4 regions of the Streptomyces uncialis genome follow, and region 3 is predicted to be linked to each of the others. Evidence: riboswitches for the same ligand, from Rfam matches in the RefSeq annotation. Region 3 holds a riboswitch; each other region holds the start of a gene.
What was found. Region 3 has a riboswitch for cyclic di-AMP ahead of OG711_RS21105 (M23 family metallopeptidase). Riboswitches for the same ligand answer to the same signal wherever they lie in the genome.
Positions count from the first base shown of each region.

Region 1 (4,205 bases), 2.5 Mb from region 3:
GGGGGGCGGAGCGGAGGGGGTCCGGCGTGGATCTCCCGGCCGGGGGGCGACGCGGCCCGGGAGGGGCCCCGCAGGTGAGGCGGGCGCGGCCCGGGGGTGGCCCCTCAGGTGAAGCGGACACGGACACGCGGCCCGGTCGGCCCGGGGTCGGCGTACCCCGCTGTGGGACACTGGTCTAGACAACCATGCACAGCGAATCGCAACCTTGAGCACCCGAAGGGCATCACATGGCTGAGCGCCGCGTCAACGTCGGCTGGGCCGAGGGTCTCCACGCCCGTCCCGCCTCCATCTTCGTCCGTGCGGCCTCCGCTGCCGGCGTCCCGGTGACGATCGCCAAGGGCGACGGCGACCCGGTGAACGCCGCCTCCATGCTCGCGGTGCTCGGCCTCGGCGCCCAGGGCGGCGAGGAGGTCGTCCTGACATCCGGCGCGGACGGCGCGGACGCGGCGCTGGACCGGCTCGCGAAGCTGGTCGCCGAGGGTCTGGACGAGCTCCCCGAGACCGTCTGAACCGGGAGCGTGCGACCCCGGTCACGGTGAGCACAGGGCGATGTCCGCGACAGCGGGCATCGCCCTTTTCGTCGCCCTGCTGCCGCCCCAGCCCCGCCGGCACGCGTCCATAACCGCGCCACAAAAAATACCGACACCGATCGCACCATCAGGAATTCACCGGAAATGGGCACGGCGATTCCGCACCGTCGGACCGGATTCGCATTCTCACGGTCCATGTGAATACCGCTTCCGGAATTGCGCTTCCCTGTATAAGGCCGCTTTGTTACCGAAGGCCGCCTGTTGTGTGTACGGGATGTTGCGGATGCGGCGACAGCCGGGAGCGGTTGCGGGGCTCCGGGCGGCCCGGGACCCGCCGGTGGTACGCGGAGGCGGCGCGTTCGGTGTGCGCGGCCATCAGCGCGCGGGCCCGCTCGGCGTCACCACGGGCCACCGCGTCGACGATCGCGCCGTGCTCCGTCCAGGTCTCGGCGGGGTACGCGGCGGGCTCGACCACGTACATCCAGGCGATCTTGTGCCGCAGCTGGGTGAGCAGCGAGGTCAGGGGATGGCTGGCGGAGGCCTGGGCGAGGGTCTCGTGGAACCAGCCGTCCAGGGCCCGCAGATCGTCGCTGGTCCCGCTTCTGGCCCGGTCCTGGCCGAGCTTCACGAGTCCGCGCAGCACCTTCAGATGCGCGTCGGTCCGGCGCTGGGCCGCGCGGGCGGCCCCCAGCGGCTCCAGGAGCGCGCGGGCGTCCAGCAGGTCCGCGGCCTCCTGGACGGTCGGTTCGGCGACGCAGGCACCCGCGTGGCGCCGCGCCACCACGAACCCCTCCGCCTCCAGGGTGCGCAGCGCCTCGCGCACCGGGACGCGGGAGACACCGTAGCGGCGGGCGAGGACCTCCTCGGTGAGTCTGCTGCCGCGTTCCAGCGCGCCGCTGATGATGTCGTCCCGGATGGCCGTGCATACCGAGTGCGCGGGAATACGCATGACCGGACCTCCGCCTGAATCACCGCGAGTCGCGGTCGATCGCCGCTGATCCGGAGACTCTATTGCAGCGCGCGGCGATTTCCGACGGCGCACGGTATTCCGATGATGTTTTTGGACAACCGAAGCGGTACGGGACAGCGAAAAGCCCCGGCGTGGAGCCGGGGCTTTCGGGGGGTGCGCGACGGGAGGTCGTCCCTGTGCCCTCGTCCGTCACGTGCGCGCGCGTGGGGGGTGTGCGCCGGTCCTCGGGGCGGGTCCGCCGGACGCGCCCCGGGGGCCGGGCGGCGCGCTCAGAGGTTGACGCCGTGTCCGCGCAGATAGGCGAGCGGGTCGAGGTCGGAGCCGTAGTCGGCGGTGGCGCGGGCCTCGAAGTGGAGGTGCGACCCGGTGACGTTGCCGGTGGCGCCGGAGATGCCTATCTGCTGACCCGTGGTGACGGCCTGGCCGGCCTGTACGGCGACGGAGAGCAGATGCGCGTACTGGGTGTACGTGCCGTCGTGCATCTTGATGACGACGTTGTTGCCGTACGCGCCACCCCAGCCCGCCTCCACGACGGTGCCGTAGCCGACGGACTGCACGACGGTGCCGGTCTCGGCGTGGAAGTCGATACCGGTGTGGGTGCCCGAGGACCAGACGGCGCCGCCCGCGCCGTAGGACGTGGACACATGGCTGCCGGCGATCGGACTGACGAAGGTGTTCAGTCGCTTGCGCTCGGCCTCGCGCGCGGCGCGCTCCCGTGCCTCGCGCTCCTTCTTGGCGTCGGCCTCCGCCTGGCGCTTCTGCTCGGCGGCGCGCTGCTTGGCCTCCGCCTCGGCGTGCTCCTTGGCGGCGCTCTCCTGGGCCGCGATCTGCTGGGCGGTGGCCTGGGCGTCGATCTCGCCCGCGACCGCGTCGCCGATGGAGATGGTCTTGGTGAGGCCCGTGTCCTCAAGCGAGGTGTCCTCCGCGGCGAGCGCGGGGGAGGCGAGGGTACCGATGACACCGGTGGTGGTGAGGGTGGCGACGCCGGCGACGTTCGCGGTGGTCCGCGACATTCTGCTCGGACGGCGGTGCTTCCCGGTGGCGCGGGTGAACGCCATGGAGTGGGTGGTCCTTTCCTTCCTTCTCGCCTACCGGGTTAGCTGACGGGTTCGGAGCAGGAAGGTCTCCTACGGGCCCCCTCCGCGCGAGGCGACGGGCGTCCGATTCACCCCAGGGACGGTTGGGTCCCCGGCTCCCCTGGCTCGCGCCGTACGGGGACTCGGCGATGACTGCCCGCTGCCGCGGGTGCGGCGTACTGCACGACGAACAGCCGGACCGACGCTAAGGGGAGGATCTTTCGATCGACAAACGAATCATCGATTTTGTAGCGCACGCCACACCCGGGACGGGGCAGCGCACCGGTTTCAGGACAAAGGAGTCGTTGCCGGACGCGCCGGACCGGGGCGCGGTGGCCGGTTCCTGACGGCGGATGAGGCGGCGCCAGGGCGCGCGGGAACGCGGCACCGCCCCCACACACGCCCGTGGGGGCGGCGGTCGGAGGTGGCGGACCTGGATCCCGGCGACGGCCCCCACGCGTGTCCGTGGGGCGGCTCACGGCGGGGTACGACGGCCCCCGGCCGGTCGGACGGTCCGACCGGCCGGGGGCCGGGGTGACACGGAAAGCGGGCGGACTACTGGCCGCCGACCACGGTCACTTCACCGAGGCCGAGGGCCTTCACGGGCTCCTCGATCTGCGCCGCGTCCCCGACGAGGACGGTCACCAGACGGTCCACCGGGAAGGCGTTCACGACGGCCGCGGTGGCCTCCACGGTGCCGGTCGCGGCGAGCCGCTGGTAGAGCTGCGCCTGGAAGTCGTCCGGGAGCTCCTGCTCGACCTGGTCGGCGAGGGTGGCCGCGACGGCCGCGGCCGTCTCGTACTTGAGCGGGGCGACCCCGACGAGGTTCTGCACGGCGACATCCCGCTCGGGGTCCGTCAGGCCCTCCCGCGCGAGGGTGCGCAGGACCTTCCAGAGGTCGTCGAGCGCCGGGCCGGTGGAGCCCGTGTCGACGGAACCGGAGATGCCGAGCATCGCCGCGCCCGATCCGTCCGCCGTCGACCGCAGCACCTGCGCGAAGGCCCGCACCCCGTAGGTGTAGCCCTTCTCCTCACGCAGGACCCGGTCCAGCCGCGAGGTGAGGGTGCCGCCCAGGCAGTACGTGCCGAGGACCTGCGCGGGCCACACACGGTCGTGCCGGTCGGCGCCGACCCGGCCGATGAGGACCTGGGTCTGGACCGCTCCGGGACGGTCCACGATGAAGACCCGCCCGGTGTCGTCGGCGGACACCGGGGGCACGGGCCGGGGCTCGGCCTGACCGCCCGTCCAGGCGCCGAGGGTGTCCGTGAGGACCTCGTCCACGTCGACACCGGTGAAGTCCCCGACGATGACGGCCGTCGCGGTGGCGGGCCGCACATGCCGCTCGTAGAACGCGCGGACGGCCGCCGAGTCGATCGCCGAGACGGTCTCCTCGGTGCCCTGCCGCGGCCGGGACATCCGTACCTCGGCCGGGAAGAGCCGCTTGTACAGCTCCTTCGCCGCGCGGCGGGCCGGGTTGGCCGACTCGTGCGGGATCTCGTCCAGGCGGTTGCGGACCAGGCGCTCGACCTCGCTGTCCGCGAAGGCGGGCGCGCGCAGGGCGTCCGCGAGCAGCCCGAGGGCCTTCGGCAGCCGGGAGACGGGCACTTCGAGGGAGACCCGCACACAGGG
Region 1 is NZ_CP109583.1:2,537,440-2,541,644, forward strand. It holds gene OG711_RS10335 (HPr family phosphocarrier protein) at 228-509, shown strand; gene OG711_RS10340 (GntR family transcriptional regulator) at 775-1,479, opposite strand; gene OG711_RS10345 (M23 family metallopeptidase) at 1,770-2,558, opposite strand; cyclic di-AMP (ydaO/yuaA leader) riboswitch at 2,572-2,735, opposite strand; gene OG711_RS10350 (M16 family metallopeptidase) at 3,132-4,205, opposite strand, start outside.
Region 1: another riboswitch for cyclic di-AMP. It lies ahead of OG711_RS10345 (M23 family metallopeptidase); the one in region 3 lies ahead of OG711_RS21105 (M23 family metallopeptidase).

Region 2 (4,205 bases), 1.2 Mb from region 3:
AGCTCCAGGGCCTCGAAGGCGCCCGTGGACGCACCGGACGGGACGGCGGCCCGGCCGGTGCTGCCGTCATCGAGGCCCACCTCGACCTCGACCGTGGGGTTGCCTCGGGAGTCCAGGATTTCCCGGGCTACGACGACGTCGATGGACGGCACGAGCATCTCCTTCTGGGATGTGACGCGGGTACGCGGGGCCGGTGGTCCCGCCGCACCTGAGCCTAACGGCCTGCGGGGCGTCGGCCACTCAGCGGGCCGCCCTGTGGACAAACGGAAACCAAATTGTTCCGTGATCAAACAAATGGGGGGACGGAGGATCATCCGAGCGGGTCGCCTTCGCTTGCGCTTCCGAGGATTTCCTGTGCTGGGCGTACTTGTTCCCGTGCGGGTACGTCCGGGGGTGCGCGGTTCCCTGCGGGTCGCCTTCGCTCGCGCTTGCGAGGTCTGCCCGGGTGGGCGCACTTGTTCCCGTGCGGGCCGCCCGTGGGTGCGCAGTTCCCCGCGCCCCTGGGTGCTGCCCCCTTGCGGTCGCTCTTCGGGTGCGGGTCCGCCCTCGTCTTTGCGCAGTTCCCCGCGGGTCGCCTTCGCTCGCGCTTGCGAGGTCTGTCCGGGTGGGCGCACTTGTTCCCGTGCGGGCCGCCCGTGGGTGCGCAGTTCCCCGCGCCCCTGGATGGTGCCCCCTTGCGGTCGCTCTTCGGGTGCGGGTCCGCCCTCGTCTTTTGCGCGGTTCCCTGCGGGTCGCCTTCGCTCGCGCTTGTGAGGTCTGTCCGGGTGGGCGCACTTGTTCCTGTGCGGGCCGTCCGGGGGTGCGCAGTTCCCCGCGCCCCTGGGTGGTGCCCCCTTGCGGTCGCTCTTCGGGTGCGGGTCCGCCCTCGTCTTTGCGCAGTTCCCCGCGGGTCGCCTTCGCTCGCGCTTGCGAGGTCTGTCCGGGTGGGCGCACTTGTTCCCGTGCGGGCCGCCCGGGGGTGCGCAGTTCCCCGCGCCCCTGGGTGCTGCCCCCTTGCGGTCGCTCTTCGGGTGCGGGTCCGCCCTCGTCTTTTGCGCAGTTCCCCGCGCCCCTGGGTTTCTTGTGCTGGGCGTACTTTTCCCGCACAGGTCGTTCGTGGGTGCGCAGTTCCCCGCGCCCCTTTGGGGGCGCCCAGTTGGGGCCGGCGATCAGGGTGCGGGCTGTCAGCGACCGGGGCCGGGGTTCAAACCACCCTCCTCGCGGACTCGCTCGGCTACGGGAGGGGGTGGGCGGGAATCTCTGCTCGCAGACTCCGATGCTCTTCAGTCCGGCAAGGACACGTCGTACCGAGCGTGTCGGATCGAGGACGGAGAATCCCGACCGGCACCGACCCGAAGAACCGACCGGACGCGCCCCCAAGGGGCGCGGGGAACTGCGCGAAACCCACGGACGACGGCACAGGAACGAAGTGCGCCCAGCCGGACAGACCTCGGGCCCGGCCAGCGGGGGGGGGAGCTCCGGAAAGGGGGCCGCCCCGACGCGGGCGGGTGCGTCGGGGCGGGCTTCCCGGCCGGGGCGGGGTGCGGCCCGGCCGGGTGGGGGATGGTTCAGGGAACCGGGGGTCCTGGGATCAGGACAGGTGGAGCTGCTGACCGGGGAAGATGAAGTCCGCGTCGTCGACGATGTCGTCGTTCAGCTCGAACAGCTTCTGCCAGCCACCCTTGACACCCTCGGCGTCGGCGATCGCGCTCAGCGTGTCACCGGTCTTGACCTTGTACTCGCCGTCGCCCTTCTCGACCTTCTTGCCGGTCGGGGTCTCGATCTTCTCGGCGGGCGCGGCGGGCTTCGGCGCCTGGCTCGGCGCGGCGGCCGGAGCGCGGTCCTGCGAACGCGAGGCGCGCTGCTCGGTCTCCTGCTGCGGCTGCGGCGCGGGAGCGCTCTGCTGCGGCTGCTGCTGGGGCTGGGTCTGCTGCGGCTGCGGCTTCGGCTGCTCGGCGGCGCCGCCACCGTACGCGGCACCGGACAGGCCGACACCACAGCTCGGCCAGGCACCCTTGCCCTGACCGGCGAGGACCTTCTCGGCGATCTCGATCTGCTGGGACTTGGTGGCCTGGTTGGCGGTGGCCGCGTACGCGGTGCCGCCGAAGGCCGCCCAGGTGGAGGCGGAGAACTGGAGGCCGCCGTAGTAACCGTTGCCGGTGTTGATCGACCAGTTGCCGCCGGACTCGCACTGGGCGACGGTGTCCCACTCGGACGCGGTGGCGGCGGAAGCGGTGCCCGCGGCCATCAGCGGGGCGGCGACGGCCGCGCCGGTCACACCGGCGAGGGCGACGATACGGGTGGCCTTGCTGGGCTTGCGGTGCTTGCCCTTGCCGGAAAGCAGCATGAAGTCATCCCCTCACCGACGCCTACGAGGTGAGCTGTCGGGTTCGGGCCGAATGAGTTGCCCGGCCGCGCGTCTGGCGCGCGGCTCCACCCCTAGCCGGTCGGCTTCCGTGTCCCGCAGTCCTGTCGACTCCGTGAACGGTCGCGCCCGGCGCTTACCTTGGGTCCCCCGCTCCTGCCTACGGCGCTTTACGCGTCGAGTGTTCCCGAGCCTCCGTCGGCAGGATTCGGCGTGACGGCGATCGGTGCCCGCAGTGGCGAGCGGTCCTGACCGTACGCATGGGCGCGGCCGGAATTCAAAGCTCACCCCGGCCGGTGAGACTCATGTCTCACTTCCGCCCCATGCGCCAAAAGCGGACATTCAGTGCGAACTACAGCTTCTTCTTGGCTGTTTCGGGCACCAGATCAAGGCTCTGGCCAGGCAGGATCAGGTCGGGGTCGGTCCCGACGGTCCCCTTGTTGCCGTCATAGAGGGCGCTCCAACCACCCTCGACACCCTGGGAGTCGGCGATGTCCCACAGGTTGTCGCCCGACTGCACCGTGTACGACTTGTCCAGTTCGTCACGGGTTGTCCCGCCGCGTGAGGCATGTCGTCCGGCCGGGTCACCGGCACGGGAGTCGACGGCCTCCTCGGTCGCCGGGCCGCCGCGGTGGCGGCCCGCGCCGGTGTCCTCACCCGTGGCCGGGTCGGCGGTCGCGCTCGGCGAAGCACCGTCCGTCGACTCCGACTTGGGGGACTCGTCCGGCGAGGTCTCGGCACCGGTCGGCGCGGTCGTCCCGTCGGTGCTGCCCGTACCGCCCGTGCTCTTGCCGGCCTCCGGCTCGTCCGTGGCCGTGGCCGTGGCGTCGCCCGCCCCGGTCGTCGGGGCGGCGGACGGGGACGCGTCCGTAGCCGCCTCCGTGGCCGTACCGGTCTTCGCGGCGCGCTCCTTGTCGCGGGCGTCGCCCTTGGCGCCGAGCCCGCGGGGCGTCGTGTTCGTGGCGGAGCCCGACGTGTCGGACGACTGACTCGGCGAAGGCGATGTCCCCTTCTTCCCGGACGTACCGGACGAAGGGGCCGGGGTGGCGGCCTTGCCGTCCGAACCGCCGGGCTTCGCCGCGGCGGACGGCAGGACACCCGGGTCGACGTCCGCGGGCGGGGCGTCCTTGGTGAGGCCGACGGAGACACCGCAGCCGGGCCAGGCACCGGGACCCTGTGCGGCGAGGACCCGCTCCCCGACGGTGATCTGCTGGGAGCGGCTGGCCTGGTCCGGCCCGGTGGCGTAGGCGAGCCCGCCGTACTCCGTCCAGGTCTCCTGGGACAGCTGGAGCCCGCCGTAGAAGCCGTTGCCGTCGTCGGCGCTCCAGGCGCCGCCGCTCTCGCACTCGGCGAGCCGGTCCCAGGTTCCCGCCTCAGCGGCGGTGGCACCGGTCGCGCCGAGCAGTGGAATGGCGATCGCCGAGCCGGTGACCCCGGCTGCGACGACCAGAGCGGGTGCCTGACGAGGGCGACGGTGACGACCGTTCCCGGAGCGCATACGGGGGCCTTTCGTGGGACGTCAGGGGCAACGCGGCGGGTGGGGACCGCCGGGTCGACGTGAACGTAGCGGCTCTCGAACGTTTGTCACAAGTCGATGCAGCGCAGATCACGTGGAAGTCACGGAGCTGACATACCGTCAACAGCTGCGTTCCGGACAACCGGTGAGAAGCTGACGGGCAGGGTCCGCAGGCCCCGCATGATGAGCCCGCCGCGCCATCTCAACTCCTCGGGCGCCGCCGCGAGTTCGAGGTCCGGAAGCCGTGTCAGCAGGGCCGCCAGCGCGATCTGTCCCTCCATCCGGGCGAGGGGCGCGCCCAGGCAGTAGTGGATGCCGTGGCCGTAGCCGAGATGCGGATTCTCG
Region 2 is NZ_CP109583.1:3,925,896-3,930,100, forward strand. It holds gene eno (phosphopyruvate hydratase) at 1-152, opposite strand, end outside; gene OG711_RS16165 (transglycosylase family protein) at 1,571-2,326, opposite strand; cyclic di-AMP (ydaO/yuaA leader) riboswitch at 2,331-2,522, opposite strand; gene OG711_RS16170 (transglycosylase family protein) at 2,697-3,842, opposite strand; gene OG711_RS16175 (cytochrome P450 family protein) at 3,962-4,205, opposite strand, start outside.
Region 2: another riboswitch for cyclic di-AMP. It lies ahead of OG711_RS16165 (transglycosylase family protein); the one in region 3 lies ahead of OG711_RS21105 (M23 family metallopeptidase).

Region 3 (4,205 bases):
GGCACCCCGGCCCCGTACAACCCGTACGCGGCCCCGGGCCGGAACGACGGCTGAGGGCGGCTCACGACGACCGACGACAGCCGGATCGGTGTACGCGCCGTCAGGCGGAAGCCTCCGTCAGGAGGGTGAGGTCCTCGGGGGTGAGCTCCAGGTCGGCCATGGCGAGCAGCGCGGGGAGCTGTTCCGGGTTGCGGGCGCTGGCGAGCGGGGCGGCGACCGTCGGGCGGGCGGCCAGCCAGGCGAGGGCGACCGTGGCGACCTCGGCGCCCCGGTCCGCCGCGACCGTGTCGAGGGCGGCGAGGACGCGCTGACCGCGCTCGGTCCCCAGATGGGCTGCGGCCGAACCGGAACGGGCGCTGCCCACGGTGGCACCGGGCCGGTACTTGCCGGTGAGGAACCCCGAGGCGAGCGCGAAGTACGGGACGGCCGCGATACCGGAGCGGGAGGCGACCGCCTGGAGGCGGCCCTCGTAGGTGTCACGGGAGACCAGGTTGTACTCCGGTTGCAGCACGGAGTACCGGGTCAGGCCCTCGCGGTCGGCGAAGTCGAGTGACTCCTGGAGCCGTTCGGCAGTCAGGTTGGACGCGCCGACGGCCCGGACCTTGCCCGCGCGCACCAGTTCGTCGAGCGCGGTGACGATCTCCTCCACGGGGACCGTCGGATCGTCGAAGTGCGTGTAGTAGAGGTCGATGTGGTCGGTGTCCAGCCGCTTCAGCGACGCGTCGGCGGCGCGTTTGACGGTGGCGGCGGACAGCCCCTTGAAGTCGGGGTGCGAGCCGGCCTTCGTGGCGACGACGATGTCGGAGCGGTTGCCGCGCGCGGCGAGCCACTGGCCGATCAGCGTCTCGGACTCACCGCCCTGATGACCGTCCACCCAGGCGGAGTAGACATCGGCGGTGTCGAGGAAGTTGCCGCCTGCGGCGGCGTAGGCGTCGAGGACGGCGAAGGTGTCGGACCGGTCCGCCGTCCAGCCGAAGACGTTGCCGCCGAGTCCGAGCGGGAATACGTCGAGCCCGGAGGAGCCGAGAGGGCGCAAGGAAGTCATGGTCCTACTCAACACCGTCGAGGGGCCGGAATCCGTCCGCGAACGGGAACCGGCGGCCCTGACGTCGGGGGGTGATCGTCAGGACCGCCGGCGTTCCAGCGGTGGGGGGCGGGTTGACGCCTAGATCGACAGGCCCTTGCCGCGGAGGTACGCGGCGGGGTCGACGCTGCCGCTGCCCAGCTTGACCTCAAGGTGCAGGTGGGCGCCGGTGACGTTGCCGGTGGCGCCGACGCGGCCGATGATCTCGCCGGTGGAGACCTTCTGACCGACGCTCACACCGATCGACGACTGGTGGGCGTACCGGAGCTCGGTGCCGTCGTCGAGGGTCAGCACGGTGAGGTAGCCGTACGAGCCGGACCAGCCGGCCTCGGTGATGGTGCCGCTGTGGATGGCCTTGAGCGGGGTGCCGGTCGGGGCGGCGAAGTCGAGGCCGGTGTGCGAGCCGGACGACCACATGGCGCCGGACTGGCCGTACGTCGACGTCAGCGTGAACGAGGCGAGGGGGAGGGAGAAGCTGCGCGCGAGCTGTTCGAGGCGCTCCTTCTCGGCCTTGGCCCTGGCCTCGGCCTCTTCCTTCAGCCGCTTGGCCTCCGCCTCGGCCTTCGCCTTCTCCTCGGCCTTCTTGGCCTTGGCCTCGGCTTCCGCCTTGGCCTTGGCCTTCAGCTCCGCCTCGGCGGCGGCCGCGTCCTGGGCCGCCTGGTCGGCGGCCTTCTTCTCGGCGGCGGCGCGGGCGGCGGTGTCGGCCTGGTCCTGCTGCTGCTCGGCCTGCTGGAGGATGCGGGCGCGCAGTACCTCGCCCGCGTCGGTGGTGCCCTCGGCGGCGTCGGCGCCGGTGACGCCCGCGCTGGTGAGGGGGGCGGCGGCCTGCTGCGCGGGGCCGGTGCCGGGCTCCTCGGGCTTCTCGTCGCCGGACATCATCGAGCCGAGGTCCGGCATCGATATCTTGATCGGGGGCTTGCCGCCCTGCGCGGTGGCGATGCCGCCCGCGCCGACGGCGGCGATGACGCCGACACCGAGGACCGTGGAGCTGCGGGCGAGTCCGCCGCGCTGCTTGGCCACGCGGTGCCTGCCGCGGACCGGCCGGACGGTCTCGGCGGTCGGGTTCCAGACCTCCCGGACCTCGTCGTCGGTGACCGCGGGGCCGAACACCTGCCCGTGGGAGGAAGCGTGAGGCCCGTCCACCGTCGGTTTAGGCGCGTAGAGAGGTTCGGGGGCAGGCCGGTTTGACGCCACTGAGGCGTACTCCTTTCCTTCCTTCTCGCCTACCGGGTTAGCTGACGGGTTCGGAGCAGGAAGGTCTCCTACGGACGTCCTTCACATGAAGGATGTCCGATTCACCCCAAGGAATGGTTCCCCGGTTCCCTTGCGGAATTCGGCGCGTGCGCGCGGAGCCGTCTCTTGTGACGGCTGGGACGACCGCGCTGCGTTATCGAACGTTAATAGACCTGGGGGCCGGATTCCAAGCGCTTCCGACTGATCGTTAACGCCGTTGGCCAGGACTTATCGGGACACGGGCGGGCGGAACGGGGCGAGTTGACGGCATGTCGGTATTCCCTTTCATGCCGACGTCACATTGATGGTTGCTCAGTTGTTATACGAACGGGAGGGGGCGGCTACGGCGTGTGAGGGGGCGCGCGGGCGGGGTGACGCAGGGGCGGGGGCGGGACGGCGCGCGAGGCCGCCCCCGCCGATGGACGGGCCCGCGCCCGGCCCCTCCGCCCCCCGCCCGGCCGGCCGCGCACCCCGCACTACGCACCACGCAGCACGCACCCCGCACCACGCACCCCCGCGCGACCGCACCCGATCCGACCGCTCCGCACGTTCTCGTACGCGATCCCGCGTCCTGGAGAGTTCCGGGGGGGCCTTTGGAGTCCCCTGGAGAGTTCCGGGGGCCTTTGAAGTCCCCTGGAGGGTCCGTCAGGGCCTGCGGACGGCCAGCAGGGCCATGTCGTCGCTGGTGCCATCGCCCGTGTGGGTGACGACCCCGGCGGTGACGGCGGTGAGCAGGGCGTCGGGTCCGCCGAAGGTCCGACCGCGCAGCCATGCCGCCGGGTCGAAGAACACGCCGTGCCGGTCGCGGGCCTCGGACAGTCCGTCGCTGTGGACGAACAGCGTCGAGCCCGCCGGGAAGCCCGTCTCGTCGGTCTCGTCGGGCCAGCTCCCGAGGTCGGCCATCCCGAGCGGAAGGGCGAAGCGGCCCGGTTCGAGGACGGTGAGTCCCCCGTCCGGGGCGAGCAGCAGGGGCGGCGGATGTCCGCGGTTGAGGGTCCGCAGCAGCTCCTCGCCGTGCGGGAGTTCGGCGAGGACGGCGGTGGTGAACCCCTCCTCGTCGTCCACGCCCCGGCGCCGCAGCCCCTCCCTGGCGAGCGCCCGCTCCAGCCGCTGGGCGACCGCCTCCAGGGTGCTCTCCTGCTCGGCCGCCTCACGGAAGGCCCCGATGAGGACGGCGACCGCGGCGACCGCGCCCATCCCCTTGCCCCGTACGTCACCGAGCACCAGCCGCACTCCGTACGGCGTGTCCTGGACGGCGTACAGGTCTCCCCCGATCGCCGCGCCGGCCTGCGCGGCCTCGTAGTGGGCGGCGATGTCGAGCCCGCCGATCCGGTCGGCGGGCTCCGGGAGGACGGCGCGCTGGGCGGCCTCGGCGATCTCCCGGGCGGTCGCGAGCTTGGCGTCGCTGCGGCGGGAGAGCCGGTTGATGGCGAGGGCGAGCGCGGAGACGGTGACGATCGTCGCGATGTCGGTGAGCGACTCGCTCCGGGCGACCCCGTCCTCCGCGCGCATCCCGAACGCGGCGAGACAGGCCGCGGCCCCGGTCAGCAGGGTGCCGCGGCGGCCGTAGAAGGGCGCGGCGGCGAGCGGGGCGGCGGCGAAGAGCGGGGCGGCGGTGTAGCGGACGGGGGTCAGCTCGTCGTAGACCACGCCCGCCACGATCAGCAGCCAGGGCAGCACCCTGCTGAAACTCCGGGCGCGGCGGGTACGGCGATGACGGCCGGACAGCGGGCCGCCCGGTTCCGGACGCCCGTCACCGGTCGGCCCGCCTCCGTGCCCCACGCGCCGTCTCCCGCCGCTTCCGTGCCCGTCCACCACCGTCCCTCCAGGCTTGCCCCGGAGGGGTCGGCGGGCGAACGGGACGGGCCGACCGGGTGAGACCCCCGAA
Region 3 is NZ_CP109583.1:5,080,539-5,084,743, reverse strand. It holds gene OG711_RS21115 (PrsW family intramembrane metalloprotease) at 1-54, shown strand, start outside; gene OG711_RS21110 (aldo/keto reductase) at 101-1,045, opposite strand; gene OG711_RS21105 (M23 family metallopeptidase) at 1,166-2,278, opposite strand; cyclic di-AMP (ydaO/yuaA leader) riboswitch at 2,290-2,433, opposite strand; gene OG711_RS21100 (PP2C family protein-serine/threonine phosphatase) at 2,963-4,099, opposite strand.

Region 4 (4,205 bases), 3.5 Mb from region 3:
GGCGCCTCGGCCGCCTGATGTTGCTGTTCGCCCTCCTCCTCGTGCAGTCGCGCTGCTGCGGGAGGGGGTGGGCGGGAATCTCTGCTCGCAGACTCCGATGCTCTTCAGTAGCTCCGCTGGACGTGTTACCGAGCGTGTCGGATCGAGGACGGAGAATCCCGACCGGCCCCGACCCGAAGAACAAGCAGAACGCGCCCCAAAGGGGCGCGGGGAACTGCGCAAAACCACCGAGCGACGGCACAGGAACGAAGTGCGCCACGCCGGACAGACCTGGGAAGCGCAAGCGAAGGCGACCCGCGGGGAACTGCGCGAAACCCACGAGCGACGGCACAGGAACGGAGTGCGTCCAGCCGGACGGACCTGGGAAGCGCAAGCGAAGGCGACCCGCGGGGAACTGCGCGAAACCCACGAGCGACGGCACAGGAACGGAGTGCGTCCAGCCGGACAGACCCTTACGCCAAGAAGCGGTCGCGAAGGCGGTCACGGTCCGGGGCGGTGAGGCCGAGGCCGTCGGACAGGTAGGCCTCGGTGCTGCCCCAGCGCCGGTCGATCGAGTCGAACCCCGCCGCCAGATACTCGACCCGCGCGTCGAAAAGCGGGCGCAACAGCTCCATGACCTCCGGCGCGTACCCGTCCACCGCGGCCTCGCTGCGCCGCACCCGGTACCGCCGGTGCGCCGCGTTCGACTTGAGGTAGTCCGCCTCGATGGCGTCCCGCTCGACACCGAGCGCCAGCAGCGTCACCGCTATGGACAGCCCCGCGCGGTCCTTGCCCGCGGCACAGTGCATGAGCGCGGGCACGCTCCCGTCCGCGAGCGACCGCAGCACCCGCCCGTGCTCGGCGGTCCGCTCCTCGATGATCGTCCGATACGCCTCGACCATGCGGTTCGCCGCGCGGCCCTCCGCGAGGTGCTCGCGGAGCTGGGCGAGATCCCCCTGCCGGACCATCTGCCAGAACTCCGTACCGTCGGCCGGATCGCTCAGCGGTACGTTCACGTTGCGGACGCCCGGCAGTGCCACATCGAGACCGTCGAGCCCCCGGTCCGCGGAGTCGCGGAAGTCGAAGATGGTGTGCAGCCCCAGCGAGGCGAGGTAGTCGCTGTCCTCCGCGGTCGCCTGGGCGAGATGCCCGCTGCGGTACAGCACCCCGTGGCGGACGCGCCTGCCGTCCGTGGTCGGCAGGCCACCCACGTCACGGAAGTTGCGGACTCCGGTCAGTTCGGGCTCGGTCGACGGGATCTGCTGCGTCACGCGGGGGCTCCTCCCGGTCCGCCGCCGGCACCTCCGCCGACGAGCGCGATTCCGACGATACGACATCCAGTCATCGGATGATCAGACCCCAAGTGGTGATAAAGGGTTGATGATGCTCTATGTCTGTTTAGTGGCATTAAGTTGAACTGGCCCCGGAATAAAGTGCCCTGGTCCGGATACCCGTGACCGGGATCATAATTGTCACGTTGGGTGTCGGACGAGGACTCCCGGGCGCCCTTTCACCGTCCGGGAATTGAGCCTCCCGCTGACCTCCGCGGTCGACGCAGGGTGACCGGGAATCCGGCCTTGGATCAAGGAATGGCCGGTCGCCCCGGGGGTCTTGGTTGTCCACGGCGAGCCCGCTCGCCTAGCGTCACGCTCAATCCGGGCGGACGCCTAGTCCTGCCGCCGTCCGGGGTCCGCAACGTCACCCGACACCGGCAGGAGCGGGGAACCCACAGGTAGTACGCCGTGTCCGGGCAACCGGACCGGCTCGGGGTGAAGCCGCGTGAAAGCGCGGCCGGGCATCTCCAGCCCGAACCCGACAGCTCACCTCGCAGGCGCCGGAGAGGAAAACGTCATGCCCGCGAAGGGTAAGCACCGCCGTCCCAAGTCCACCCGTATAGCCAGGTCGATCGCCGTCGCAGGAACCGGTGGCGCGGCCCTGGCCCTGCCGCTGATCGGCGCCACCGGCGCCGAGGCGGCCACCCCGCACTCCGCCCCGGCCGTGACCGGCGCCCAGAACGCCGTACAGGCCCCCGCCGAGCGGACCGCCGTCAAGACCTCCGAGGTCAGGACGTACGCCGTCAAGGTCGGTGACCATCTCTCGAAGATCGCCGACGAGCAGGCCGTCCAGGGCGGCTGGCAGCGGCTCTACGACGACAACCGCGGCACCGTCGGCTCGGACCCGGGCCTGATCCATCCCGGACTGAAGCTCACCATCGGCGCCAAGGCCGCTGCCGCGCCCGAGGCCCCCGCGCCGAAGCCGGCCGCCCCGAAGGCGCAGGCCCCGAAGGCGCAGGCGCCCAAGGCCGCCGCGCCCAAGGCGCAGCCGAAGGCCGCGGAGCCCGAGGCCGCCGCCCCGAAGGCCGCCGCCCCGAAGGCCGCCCCCGCCGAGGCCGCCGCCCCGGAGCAGGCCGACTCGGGCTGGACCCGGCCCGTCGACTCCGGTGTCGGCACGGGGTACCGCGCCTCCGGCAGCATGTGGTCCAGCGGCTACCACACCGGTGTCGACTTCAGCGTGCCCGCCGGTACGCCCCTGAAGTCCGTCGGCCCCGGCACCGTGGTGTCGGCCGGATGGGCCGGTTCGTACGGCAACCAGGTCGTCATCCAGCACACCGACGGCAAGTACTCGCAGTACGCGCATCTCTCGCAGCTCACCGTCTCGGCCGGGCAGTCGGTCACGGGCGGCCACCAGATCGGTCTCGCCGGTTCCACCGGCAACAGCACCGGGCCGCACCTGCACTTCGAGATCCGTACCTCGCCCGACTACGGCTCCGACATCGACCCGATGTCCTACCTGCGGTCGAAGGGCGTCGGCATCTGACGACTCCCGCGGCCACCGGCCGCATCCCTGAACGGGGCCGTATCGGCGGATACGGCCCCGTTCGCGTGCCACCGCACAGTGAGCGGCGCGCTGTCGTCGGGGGCGCCCGCTATTCCTGCCCGGCGCAAAACAGCGGCATGGCCTTTCTCACGTCCCGTCAACCCCCCTCAGCGCATTATTACGGTGGCGTAGGTCACGGCCCGCCGTGAAAGATGGGCCGACGTGAGCGCACAGTCGACCTTCCCCCCACCGCACCCCCTCCGGTCCTACGCGGCCATCGGCGACAGCTTCACGGAAGGGGTCGGTGACCCCGGCCCCGGCGGAGCGTTCGTGGGATGGGCCGACCGGCTGGCGGTCCTCCTCGCCGACCGGCTGGCGGAGGACGGCTTCCGGTACGCCAACCTCGCCGTACGCGGCCGACTCCTCGACCAGATCGTCGCGGAGCAGATCCCCCGCGCCCGGCGGCTCGCCCCCGACCTCGTGACGTTCTGCGCCGGGGGCAACGACATCATCCGGCCCGGCACCGACCCCGACGAGGTCGCCGAACGCTTCGAGCGCGCCGTCGCGGACCTCACCGGAACCGTGGCGACCGTGATGGTGACCACCGGCTTCGACACCCGTGACATCCCCGTACTGAGGCGGTTCCGCGGCAAGATCGCCACCTACAACGGTCATGTCCGGGCCATCGCCGACCGTTACGGATGCCCCGTCCTCGACCTGTGGTCGCTGCGGACCGTGCAGGACCGCCGCGCCTGGGACGGCGACCGGCTGCATCTCTCGGCCGAGGGCCACACCCGGGTCGCCCTGCGGGCCGGTCAGGTGCTCGGCGTCGAGGTCCCCGCCGACCCCGACCAGCCGTGGCCCCCGCTGCCGCCCCGGGGCACCCTCGAAGTGCGCCGCGACGACATCCACTGGGCGCGCGAGTACCTCGTTCCCTGGATCGGGCGGCGGCTGCGGGGCGAGTCCTCCGGCGATCATGTGGAGGCCAAGCGCCCCGATCTGCTGCCCCTGTGACCCGGCCGCCCGGCCCGGCTCAGCCGCCCGGCCCGGCCGGTATCCGCTCCAGGACCCCGCCCGCGAAGACGTCGTACAGCGGCAGCGTCTCCAGATGCACGTACCCGATATGGCAGTCGCACAGCGTCAGCGGGCAGGGCCGGGGCGCCAGCGCGGCACGGTAGGAGCCGTCGTACAGATTGCCCAGCTCCGCCGGGACGAAGTGGCAGCGGCGGACCGTGCCGTCACCGTCCACCGACACCACCGACTCACCGGTACGGCACGGCAGCCCCGCGCTGCGATGCGGATGACGGCTGTACGGGAACAGCGGGTCCAGCGCCGTCCACCGGTCGGCCTCCTCGTCGGAGTACGTGTGCCCCTCCGCGGCGTTCACCCACAGATACACCTCCTCCGGC
Region 4 is NZ_CP109583.1:1,619,997-1,624,201, reverse strand. It holds gene OG711_RS06455 (tyrosine-protein phosphatase) at 453-1,250, opposite strand; cyclic di-AMP (ydaO/yuaA leader) riboswitch at 1,708-1,828, shown strand; gene OG711_RS06450 (M23 family metallopeptidase) at 1,831-2,796, shown strand; gene OG711_RS06445 (SGNH/GDSL hydrolase family protein) at 3,019-3,810, shown strand; gene OG711_RS06440 (STM4011 family radical SAM protein) at 3,830-4,205, opposite strand, start outside.
Region 4: another riboswitch for cyclic di-AMP. It lies ahead of OG711_RS06450 (M23 family metallopeptidase); the one in region 3 lies ahead of OG711_RS21105 (M23 family metallopeptidase).